One region of the Lactobacillus sp. W8093 genome, then DNA from elsewhere that is predicted to be linked to it. Evidence: predicted binding sites of a transcription regulator. Region 1 holds the regulator's gene; the other holds the start of a gene.
The links. The regulator Rex, encoded in region 1, represses fermentation and respiration genes when NADH is low (regulators of the CRP and FNR family bind a similar motif). The targets are predictions, from matches to a motif close to TTGTGAANTANTTCACAA.
Positions count from the first base shown of each region.

Region 2: a site for Rex is predicted at 2,121-2,138, ahead of pplA (extracellular electron transfer flavoprotein PplA). Genes of this name have one in related genera too.

Region 1 is NZ_JACFRL010000005.1:121,984-127,997, forward strand. It holds gene H3T47_RS04925 (ABC-F family ATP-binding cassette domain-containing protein) at 232-2,157, opposite strand; gene H3T47_RS04930 (redox-sensing transcriptional repressor Rex) at 2,488-3,126, shown strand; gene groES (co-chaperone GroES) at 3,307-3,591, shown strand; gene groL (chaperonin GroEL) at 3,611-5,242, shown strand; gene H3T47_RS04945 (DUF969 domain-containing protein) at 5,386-6,014, shown strand, end outside.
Region 2 is NZ_JACFRL010000001.1:140,065-146,078, forward strand. It holds gene H3T47_RS00670 (FAD-dependent oxidoreductase) at 33-1,928, opposite strand; gene pplA (extracellular electron transfer flavoprotein PplA) at 2,176-3,093, shown strand; gene H3T47_RS00680 (FAD:protein FMN transferase) at 3,163-4,254, shown strand; gene H3T47_RS00685 (UbiA family prenyltransferase) at 4,294-5,307, shown strand; gene H3T47_RS00690 (hypothetical protein) at 5,363-6,014, opposite strand, start outside.

The DNA of each region.
Region 1 (6,014 bases):
CGTAATTTTTCCATATGCACCTCCCAATTTATTTTTATAAAGCCAGTAAAATTATTATCTTTAAGTTTAAACTACTGTGGTTTTAAAGCAACACTACATTTATCAAGTTTTGCAAACAAAAAATTAATTAATAGTTAGCAAAGTAATTTACTGTAGATTGAAATATAGAAATAGTAAACAAGAAGGCTGATTTATTCCTATTTTTGTTGCGTTTCCTAAATATGGATTATTTTAGTCAAAGCTATCCAGTTCAGTCAGTGCCTTTTCCCAAGCATCATTTGCCTCAGCGAGCTGTTTTTGCGCTTCAGTAAGCTGCTCCTGCAAAGGACTTAATTTGTCGAAGTTGGTAGCAATTTCAGGATCAGCCATTTGATTTTGAATATCTTTTTGCTCTTTTTCTAATTCCTCAATCTTGTTTTCGGAATTCTCAACCGCTCTTTGTAATTTACGTTTTTGTGAATCACGGAGCTTTTGTTCTTGATAGGACAATTTGTTTTTATTTTTTTCGGGATCAATGACAGTTGTGTCTTCATTAGCAGACGTACTTGCAGAAACAGCATTTTGCTTAGTTTTCTCGTTTAAATAATAATTATAATCACCCTCATAAACTTGTGCATTGCCGTTTTTAATCTCTACAATTTTATTAGCTAATTGATTGATAAAATAACGATCATGGGAAACAAATAACAAAGTGCCGTCAAAATCTTGCAATGCTTTTTCCAAAACTTCCTTGGCTTCAAGATCCAAATGGTTCGTAGGTTCATCCATTAGGAGAAAGTTGTTGTGTTCAAGTGATAATACAGTTAACGTTAATCTCGCTTTTTGACCACCAGATAATTGTCCGACAGTTTTATCAATATCTTTTGCGGTAAATAAGAAGCTGGCTAAAATTGAACGAACATCACGTTCAGGCATCGTTTTATGTCTGTCCCAAACGGTATCAATCACAGTTTTAGTAGGATCAAGGAGTTGCAATTCTTGGTCATAGTAGCCAACGTCTAGTGCAGCTCCGTATTTAATTGCACCATTCTGAGGCTTTAACTTTTTCATAATGGTTTTGAGCAAAGTTGATTTACCGATACCATTTTGACCGATCACTGCCACGCGGTCGCCTTTATTTATTTGTAAGGAAATATCGTGTACCATTGTTTTTCCCGGATATCCAATGGTTAGATTGCGTAAAATTAACACTTCTTTGCCTGAAGGTCGCTCACTTGTGAAATTAATACGCACTTTATTTTTGTGCTTCGGGGGAGTGATCCTGTCCATTTTTTCTAATTGTTTACGGCGGCTTTGAGCTCTTTTAGTGGTTTTAGCTCTGACGATATTTTTTTGTATAAATTCCTCGTCTTTTTTGATTTTTTCTTGTTGCTTTTCGTAAGCTTCTTCTTGTTGCCGGTTGCGCAGTTGGCGTTCTGCTACATATGCGGAATAATTGCCTTTAAAGACAGTTAATTTGCCAAACTGCAATTCAAAAATTTGAGTCGCTAAATTATCCAAAAAATATTGGTCGTGGGAAACTACCAAGATAGCACCAGTATAGCTTTTTAGGTAATTTTCGAGCCAATCTAATGTGTCTAAATCAAGGTAATTGGTCGGCTCGTCCAATAACAATAACGGTGGTTTACGCAAAAGCAGCTTCACAAATGCCAGTCTGGTTTTTTCTCCTCCAGAAAGGCTGCCAATCTTTTTTGACCAAGTTGCTTCTGGGAAGTTGAACCCGTTTAAAATACTTTTAATATCAGCTTGATAGGTATATCCGCCTTGTTGTTCAAAGTCGAATTGCAACTGGTCGTATTGTTTTAACAATTCTGCATTTTGGGGACTTGCAGCCATTTTCTTTTGTAAATCTGCTATTTTTTGGCTCATATTAATTAAAGGGGCAAATACACTGAGCATTTCTTCCCAAATAGTTTTACTTTCGCCTAAAGCATTTTCCTGAGCAATATAACCCACAGCGATATTTTTTTTGATAGTGAATTCACCATGCGTGGCTTCTTCTTCACCGGTCATAATCTTAAGTAATGTTGTCTTACCAACACCATTAGGTCCAATAAGACCTATTCTTGCATTCGCGTCAATTGAAAAATTGACATTTTTAAATAACGTATTGGCACCAAATTGTTTTTCTAAATCGTGTCCTTGTGCAATTATCATAATTTTTCACCTAGAAACTATTTTAGCATATTGACTAGATTTCTTGTGTGAGAGTTTTGAAGGTTAGTATAAAAAGAATTACTGTTTGTGTTTAGTTGACACAAAGCTAAGAAAGAATTGTCATTATGCAAATTTATTATTATTGAGAGCATTGCTGAAAATAACATGGTATAGATTTTTGCTCAAAATAGGTTATTTTTAGCTAAAAAGCGTTAGATTGTGAAAAAAACATTTGCAAATGGCATAAATTTATAGGTAGAATAATAGTAATTGCTGAATAATTCACAAAAACGAAATATATACTATACTTAATCAATTGGAGGCTTTTAAATGGAAAAGATCAAGATACCCACAGCAACGGCTAAAAGACTGCCTTTATACTACCGCTATTTAATTATTTTGAATGAAGCTGGTAAAGAAAAAGTGTCATCGACTGAATTGTCAGAAGCAGTTCAAGTTGACAGTGCTTCAATTAGACGTGACTTTTCCTACTTCGGTGCTTTAGGCAAACGAGGTTATGGCTATGATGTTAAGAGCTTGCTTTCTTTTTTCAAGAAGATTTTAAATCAAGATACTTTGACTAATGTCGCTTTAGTTGGAGTTGGTAATTTGGGGCATGCCTTACTGAATTACAATTTTAAACGTACTAATAATATCCGTATCTCTTGCGCATTTGACATTGATCAAAGGATCACGGGGAAAATACTGAGTGGCGTTCCGGTTTATGAAATGGGGGAGTTAAAAAAACAACTTAGTGATCAACAAATCTCTATTGCCATCTTAACTGTACCTTCTGCCACTGCGCAAAAGACGGCTGATGACATGGTTGAAGCTGGTATTAGGGGGATTATGAATTTTACTCCTATTCGTTTATCTGCTCCCTCCGGCATTAGAATTCAAAACGTTGACTTAGCCACTGAATTGCAAACTCTTATTTATTTTCTTGATTCTGATAAAAACAATAAATAATAGTAATCATACCAAAAAGTTATTAAACAAACGAATTAGCACTTTAAACAAAAAAGTGCTAATTTTTTCTTGCATTTTTTGGGAAAAGGGGTTATTATCATAGATGTAAGTTAGCACTTGATGAGCAAGAGTGCTAATGGCACATTAAATTAACAAAAATTAATTGTAGGAGGGACAAACGTGTTACAACCAATTGGTGATCGCGTGATCGTAAAAGTTAAAGAAGAAGAAGAAAAAACTGTAGGCGGAATCGTCCTAGCTTCTAATGCTAAACAAAAGCCAACCGAAGGTGAAGTTGTTGCTGTCGGTGAAGGTAATTATGCTGAAAATGGCAGTAAAATACCTATGACTGTTAAGGAAGGCGACGTTGTTTTATACGATAAGTATTCCGGTACAGATGTTAAATACGATGGTGAAAAATATTTAGTCCTTCATGAAAAAGATATTTTAGCAATTGTTAAGTAATTAAGGAGCGCATAAAAATATGGCAAAAGATATTAAATTTTCAGAAAAAGCAAGACGTTCCCTATTAAAGGGCGTTGATAAATTAGCTGACACTGTTAAGGCAACTATTGGTCCTAAGGGTAGAAACGTTGTTTTAGAGCAATCATACGGCAACCCTGACATTACAAACGATGGTGTAACTATTGCCAAAGCAATTGAGTTAAAAGACCACTATGAGAACATGGGTGCTAAGTTAGTTGCTGAAGCAGCACAAAAAACTAATGATATTGCCGGTGACGGTACTACTACTGCTGTTGTTTTGACTCAAGCAATTATTCGCGAAGGCATGAAGAATGTTACCGCTGGTGCTAACCCTGTAGGTGTTCGTCGTGGTATTGAAAAAGCTACTAAGGCTGTAGTTAACGAATTACACAAGATTAGTCACACTGTTTCTTCAAAAGACCAAATTGCCCAAGTTGCTTCTGTATCTTCAGCTTCCAAAGAAGTTGGTGATTTAATCGCTGATGCAATGGAAAAGGTTGGTAATGATGGTGTCATTACTATTGAAGATTCACGTGGTATTGAAACTGAATTGTCAGTAGTTGAAGGTATGCAATTTGACCGTGGCTACCTGTCTCAATATATGGTAACTGACAACGACAAGATGGAAGCTGATCTTGACAATCCATATATTTTAATTACTGATAAAAAGATTTCCAACATCCAAGACATTTTGCCATTGTTACAAGAAATTGTGCAACAAGGTAAATCATTACTGATTATTGCTGACGATGTTTCAGGCGAAGCTTTACCAACATTAGTTTTGAACAAGATTCGTGGTACATTTAACGTTGTTGCTGTTAAGGCTCCTGGCTTTGGTGACCGTCGTAAAGAACAACTGCAAGATATTGCCGCTTTAACTGGTGGTACAGTAATTACTGATGATTTAGGACTTGAATTAAAAGATACTAAGATTGATCAATTAGGTCAAGCTCGTCGCATTACTGTTACTAAGGATTCAACAACCATTGTTGATGGTTCTGGCTCTGATGAAGCTATTAAAGATCGTGAAGATTCTATCAGAAAGCAAATTGAAGAAACTACTTCAGACTTTGACAAGAAGAAACTGCAAGAACGTTTAGCTAAATTAACCGGTGGTGTAGCTGTTATCCATGTTGGTGCTGCTACTGAAACTGAATTAAAAGAACGCAGATACCGTATTGAAGATGCTTTGAACTCAACCCGTGCTGCTGTTGACGAAGGTTACGTTGCAGGTGGTGGTACTGCATTAGTAGATGTTAAAGATGCAGTTAAAGACCTTAAAGGTGATAATGCCGATGAACAAACTGGTATCAACATTGTTTTAGAGGCATTGACTGCTCCAGTTCGTCAAATCGCTGACAATGCCGGTGAAGACGGCTCAGTTATCTTGAACGAGCTTGAAGGTCAAGATAATGAAGTTGGTTATAACGCAGCTAATGGCAAATGGGAAAACATGGTTGAAGCCGGAATTATTGACCCAACCAAGGTAACTCGTACTGCTTTACAAAATGCTGCTTCAATTGCTGCTTTGCTTCTGACTACTGAAGCAGTTGTTGCCGAAATACCAGAAGATAAACCTGCTGCTGATCCAAGTGCAGGCGCAGGTGCTGGCAATCCAGGTGTAATGTAATCTAGTTTTTATTAGTTATTTAATAAATCCTACTAGCAACCCTGTGGGGCTTGCTAATAGGATTTTTATTTTTTAAAATTAGTTTTAAATTAGTTTTAAAAATTTAATTATTAATCAGGATTTTTCACTAGAAAGGAAAATTAGTGGAATATTTAAGTTTATTAGGTGTTGTAGTAATAGTGGTCGGCTTTGCTTTTGGCCTTGATACAATCGCTGTTGTCGTAATTTCCGCTTTAGTTACTGCATTAGTTTCAGGAATAGATTTTACTTCTTTTTTAGCTATCTTAGGTAAAGGTTTTATGGATAACAGAATGGTTTCACTGTTCTTTTTAACATTACCTACAATTGGCATTTTAGAAAGACATGGTTTAAAGCAGGCAGCAGTTAACCTCATTCAAAAAATGAAGAAATTAACTCCTGGACGTATCTTTGATATTTACATGGCAATACGTGAAATTGCTGGTGCTTTTGGTATTTCGCTGCAGGGTCACGTGCAGTTCATAGCACCCTTGATAAATCCTATGGCGCAAGCTGCCGGAAAAGTTAACGGTGAACTAACACCGCTTGAAATGGATAAAATCAAGGGAAGGGCTGCTGCTACTGAGAATTTTGGTAATTTCTTTGCCCAAAATCTCTTTGTGGCCTCATCTAGTGTTTTACTTATTTCAAGTACGATGAAATCACTAGGACACCCAGTTAGTCCATCAGGAATAGTTTTATACACATTTCCAGTAGCAATTATCAGCTATATTCTATGTTTGTTTTACAATCA
Region 2 (6,014 bases), on a different contig from region 1:
TAAAACCATAGGACTTTTTAGAATTACCATTGTTAGTTTTTTATTCCATTTTTATCAACGTGGTAAATCGGCTTCAAGACGCCATATCTCAGCTTAGTCAGCTTCTTTTCCAGCCACGGAACAAACCACATATCAAGACCGAATGCTCTACCTGAACCATTCATTACAGCGATAGCAGCAAATACCATCCAGACATTGACCCAGTAGTTCATCCCTGATAAGCAGAAAATAGCTACGAAGATTGCGCTCATGCCACCAGCAAACCACGTGCATAAGCCTAATACTAGCATAATTCCTAAAACAATTTCCAAACACGTCATAGTCTTTTGTGCTACTAGTGCAGCTTCTTTATTAGGGATTAGAACTTTAGTTACTGCTTGCACCCAACTTGGCATTTTATCAAAAACTGCCATTGGGGAATGACCATAATCATAATTGAGGGAAAATAGAGCAGAGGCAGCAGTTGTAGCGGCTTTACCACTTGCGGCAGTTGTAGCCGCTGCCTTCTGTGAAGCACCACTGGTAGCAGCTTGAATCAGCCACGGGAACTGCAATTGCAGCTTGTCAGTGAACCAAGAGCCACTCCCCTGTACCTTGTACCAGCAGTCAACCAACCACATCAAGCCTAAATAAATTCTCAAAGGTACTGCCCATAAAACGTTGCCGTACCTATTAAGGTTGCCCCGCCATAAAGTAGGCCGTTTAATTCTGAACCATTCGTCCATTACATAGTGGAAAAGATAGTAACCGGAATAGATTTCCATAAAGTAAATCATGTCCACTACGTCTTTCATCAAGATAGCGAAAAAGCCACTCAGATGGAAAGTATTAACTAAAGACGCTACACCCCAACTAGGTCCAAGCGAAACCATAAAGCCGGAATAGGTACCCTTAAATTTAACGGGTTCACCGCCGTTAATCTGACTTAAAATATTCCTCAAAGCACATTTACCAGCAGATTCAGCTCCCTGAACCACCTGTGGTTCACCACGACCGCTGCCGTCAGCATCATAAAGAGCCACATCACCTATGACATAAACATGGGGATCGGTTGGAATTTGTGAATATTCATTAACTAAAATTCTACCGCCTCTACCAGTTTCAAAGCCAAAGTTTTCAGCTGTAGCAACAGCCTTAACACCAGCAGTCCAGATCAATGTCCTCGTTGGATACGTTGAACCGTCTTTCAGGTCAATATAATTTTCATGAACACCCACTACACCTGTATTGACTTTAATATCTACGCCCTGCTTTAAGAGATATTTCTCCGCCTTGTCAGCATCAGCGCGATCAAGCATATTCATTACCGTTGGCGCCATTTCCATCATGGTTATCTTGAGGTCGTCTTTTTGCAAATTATATTTTTTAGCTAAATCACCACGCCAGGAGTTTAATTCCCCAGCCATCTCGGTTCCGGTAAAGCCAGTACCAACAACGACGAAGTTGAGGTATTGTGCCCTTTTTTCAGGATCTCTTTCTTGAGAGCCTAAATGAACCATCATATCAATGTGATCCCGCAGTTTTTCTGCATCATCAAGATTGCCTAAAACAAAGCCGTTTTCTTTAACACCAGGAGTGTTAAAGTCATTAGGCTGCGAACCAATAGCTAAAATGACGTAATCGTATGGATAAGTGCAGTTATCGCCAATAACTTTTTTGGCAGATTGATCAATTTTAGTAATATTGTCAGTTACTACATCAACGTTTTTTCTCCGTGAAAATAAACGCTGCAGATCATACTTAAGACTCTTAGCTTCTACTCGGTTAGCTGCTACTTCGTGTAAAGAAGTCATCATGGTCATATAGGGATTTTTATCAATCAGCGTAATTTTAACATCATGCCGCTTTTTTAATTTTTTGGCAAGATGCTTGGTGGTATACAGACCGCCGTAACCGCCGCCAATTACTACAATATTCGTTTCAGCCACTTTTAACACTCCTTAATGCAAATGTACTAGTTGTCTTTTATTATACTAGTATTTACATTTATGGTAAAGTGGCTACTTTCACAATCTTTCATAATTTTGTTTTTGTTACGCGCTTTCTTTGCTGTTAAAATAACTTTTTTGTTTTTAAATTTTGTAGTTGCACAAAGTAAAACTGTATTTTATAATCTAATTAAGTGAATGTGTACACAATGTTATATGGTTTGATATTATCACTGAGGGAGATATTATGAAAAATAATAAATTTATAACCAGCACAGCTATTTTGGCACTTTCTACGCTTTTGCTTAGTGCTTGTTCAACTACGGCTAAGAAAAGTTCTTCAAGCGATTCTAAGCCAAAAGAAAGTCAGGTTGAGAAAAAGAAAACCCCTAAGCAGATTGCCGGTGGCAAATTACAAGATGGAGTTTACAAGTTAGTCGAAGACAATTATTTCAATGGCTATAAAGTAAAGGTTTCTATGACCGTTAAAGATGGCAAGGTTACAGACACTAGCTATGATAATGTAGACAAGAATGGTAAATCAAAGGCGAAAGACGCTAAATATGAAGCACAAATGAAGAAGTATTCTCAAGCAAAAATCGGTCCTAAAGAATACATCCCTAAATTGCAAAAATCATTTGCCGCTAGTGGCGCTAATTCAAGCGCTATCCAAGTCGTTTCCGGTGCTACCAGTTCAAGCACCACTTTAAAGAACTATGTCAACCAGTTAACACAGGCAGCTCAAAAGGGCGATACTGCTACCATTCACATCAATAACAATCAAAAATTAAAAGACGGCACATATAAATTAGCAGAAAAGAACTACAGCCACGGTTACCGTCAAGTGTTAACCATGGTAGTTAAAAAAGGCAAAGTCAGTGATTTTAAATACGACCAAATTAACAAAAAAGGTGTTTCCAAGACCAAGAATGCTGCTTACGAAAAGCAAATGAAGAAAGTTAACAAAGTTGGACCGAAAGAATACATTCCAAAATTACAGGAAGAATTCTTAAAAGCTAAAGGAAACACCGAAAAAGTTCAAGCAGTTTCAGGAGCAACAGAGTCTTCTCATTCATTTATCGCTTATGCTGATCAACTAATTAATGCCGCACAAAAGGGTGAAAGCGGAACTATCAAGGTTGACAATATTGTTTATCAAGAATAAAAAGTTAATTAGTTAATTACAAAAAGAGTGACATTTAGCCGCTCTTTTTTATTAGGAGAAATAAGTGATATGACCAAGCAACCAAACAAGTTTATGCTGGTAATTGCAGTATTATTAGCATGTTTTAGCCTAACTTCTTGCTCAACTCAAAGTAAAACTAGTGCCCCGACAAAAACACCTGTTACCACTACTCCCACTTCAGATACCCAATTTTTAATGGGAACAGTTTGCACCATCAAAATTTACAACAAACACCAGCAAAAAGCCCTGAAGGCCGGCTTTAACCGAATTAAGGAATTAGCAGCTCAAACCACAGTTAATCAAAAAGGCAGTGAAATAGACAAAATCAACAGGTATGCCGGAATTAAACCAGTCAAAGTTACCCCTACTATTTACCGTATGTGTAAAGACGCCTATCATTACAGCAAAATTTCTGCTGGTACGTTCGACTTAACAATTGGACCAATTACCAGCTTATGGCGAATAGGCTTCCCCGATGCCCATAAACCTAAAGCAAGTACCATCAAAAAACGGCTACCGTTAGTTAATTACCGTAATGTGGTTTTTAACGACCAAAAACGCACCGTTTTCTTAAAGAAAAAGAAGATGATGCTTGATTTAGGAGGAATGGCTAAAGGCTTTATTTCTGATGAAGTCATGAAAGTCTTGCAAAAAAAGGGCGTCACCAGTGCCATTATTGATCTGGGCGGCAATATCTACGTTTTAGGCAACTCCCCAACCAATAACAGTAATTGGACCGTGGGGATTCAAGACCCCAGTGCTGCGCGGGGTGATGCGATCGGCTCCTTACCGGAAAAGAATGCTACTGCAGTAACATCAGGCATTTATGAGCGTTATCTCAAAGTCGGAAACAAAATTTATAGTCACTTAATGGATCCCCAAACGGGTTACCCTTGTCAAAACAACTTGTTAAGTGTCACAATTATTGCTAAGCGGTCAACCACAGGTGATGGACTGTCAACTGCAGTATATAATCGCGGACTGAAAAAGGGCTATGACTATGTAGAACATCTGTCTGGCGTAGAGGCAATTTTTATTACTAAAAAGAAAAAAGTCTACGTCACCTCGGGCTTAAAGCATAAATTCAAACTGTTTACGGATAATGGTTATCAACTGGCAAAGATAAAAACCAGCAATTAATTTTGGATAAATAAAGACAATATTTTGAAAGGAAAACCAATGGAGGCTAAAAAGAAGTACAGTCACTTTACAGTAACCGATTTTTTTGAGTTGGTGCGGCTTAATACCAAGCTCAATAGTTTAATGCCTTATTTATTAGGAATTCTATTTGCTTACTTTTATTTTCATACTTTTAATTGGCAAAATTCTTTAATATACTTAGTTGCTCAAGGCGCAATCGCTTTATTTGTGACTGGTTTTAATAACGTTCAGGACTATCGTCTGGCTAAAAGCAAAGATTATCAAAAAGAACATAATTTAATTGGCAAACGTAATTTATCACCGACAACTGCAATGACGGTTATGCTTACTCTGCTTTTAATCGCAGCAGTCTTAGGAATTTGGCTAACTGTGCGAACCAATCTTTTTATTTTGCTGATCGGCGCCCCCGGACTTTTTGTGGCTGTATTTTACACCTACGGCCCCGTTCCCTTTTCCCGAGTACCGCTAGGCGAAATTCTTGCTGGCTTATTCGAAGGACTGGGAATTACGTTCTTAGCCGTTTACATCAATTCACCAGTAACGCAATTAGCCTATTTAAACTTTGATTGGCCGCAATTTATTGTTGGGGGCAATTTAGCCAACCTCTTGTTAATTTTTTGGGTAGCTTTACCCCAAGCATTCTTTAACGCAGCGACAATGCTGGCGGATAATACCTGCGACTTAAAACAAGATCTGGCTAACGGACGCCATACCCTCCCCTCATACATTGGCGTAAAAAATTCATTAAACTTATTCAGTTTTTTAACTCTGGCACCATTTGCTATAGTTGCTATCAGCGTCATATTCCGTCTTTTACCCATTTGGCAACTATTAATTTTTGTAACTTTGCCGAAGCTCTATAAAAACGTGCAGGCATTCAGACAGAAGCAGACCAAGGATATGGCTTTCTGGGTTGATGAAGATAATATCAAACACCGGGTACCCACAACTTTTGATTTAGCACCGCAAAATTTATTTTGGTTTCAGTTAATGCAAGTTTGCGGACTAATTTTAGGCATTATCTTTCATTAATTAAAGACGCTGAAAAAAGCACGCTCTTTAGCGTGCTTTTTCATTGTCTAAATTTTTAAAACTCAACTTTGTGATGCCACATTACTGTTAGCAGATAAATAGCAAAATAAGCCAGTAACATTAATACTATTGGCAGCCAAACTTCATAATATGCTGTTGGCAAAACCTGATTGAAAAATCTCAAGCCAAACAAAACATCAAAGACCCCAAATATTGCGGGAATAAAGAACAAAAGCCCGGTTTTGCTCTGCCATGTTCTTTTAGTCAGCCTCTCATTTACTAATTTCTGATCTCGTTTAGCAGCTTTGACTACTATTATCAAGATCGCAATCAGGCTTGCACCAAATACAAATGCCAGTGAGTAGCCCAAGATCTTCATTTCTTTACTCATCCCCAATATCAGCTGATAAGTAGCCGCCTTAGAGTTGCTATAGAGGTGACTATAAGCAAGATTACTTTGAGCCTGTTTATGCTCAATTTTTAGTAAAAACGGCCAGTCTCTATCAAAACTGTTTAGCTGCACCACAGTCAGATATTTAGTTTTACCTTTAATCTTATTTAATTCTGCAGTTGAACGAAGTGCAATTTTTTTATTTTTAAAACCATTGGGAACGAGTTCACGAAAACTGTCATCTGCTAGAGAATTTTTATTCAATTGGTCTAACTTAATAGATTTGACTTGAAAATTGCGTCTACCGGTGCTTTTG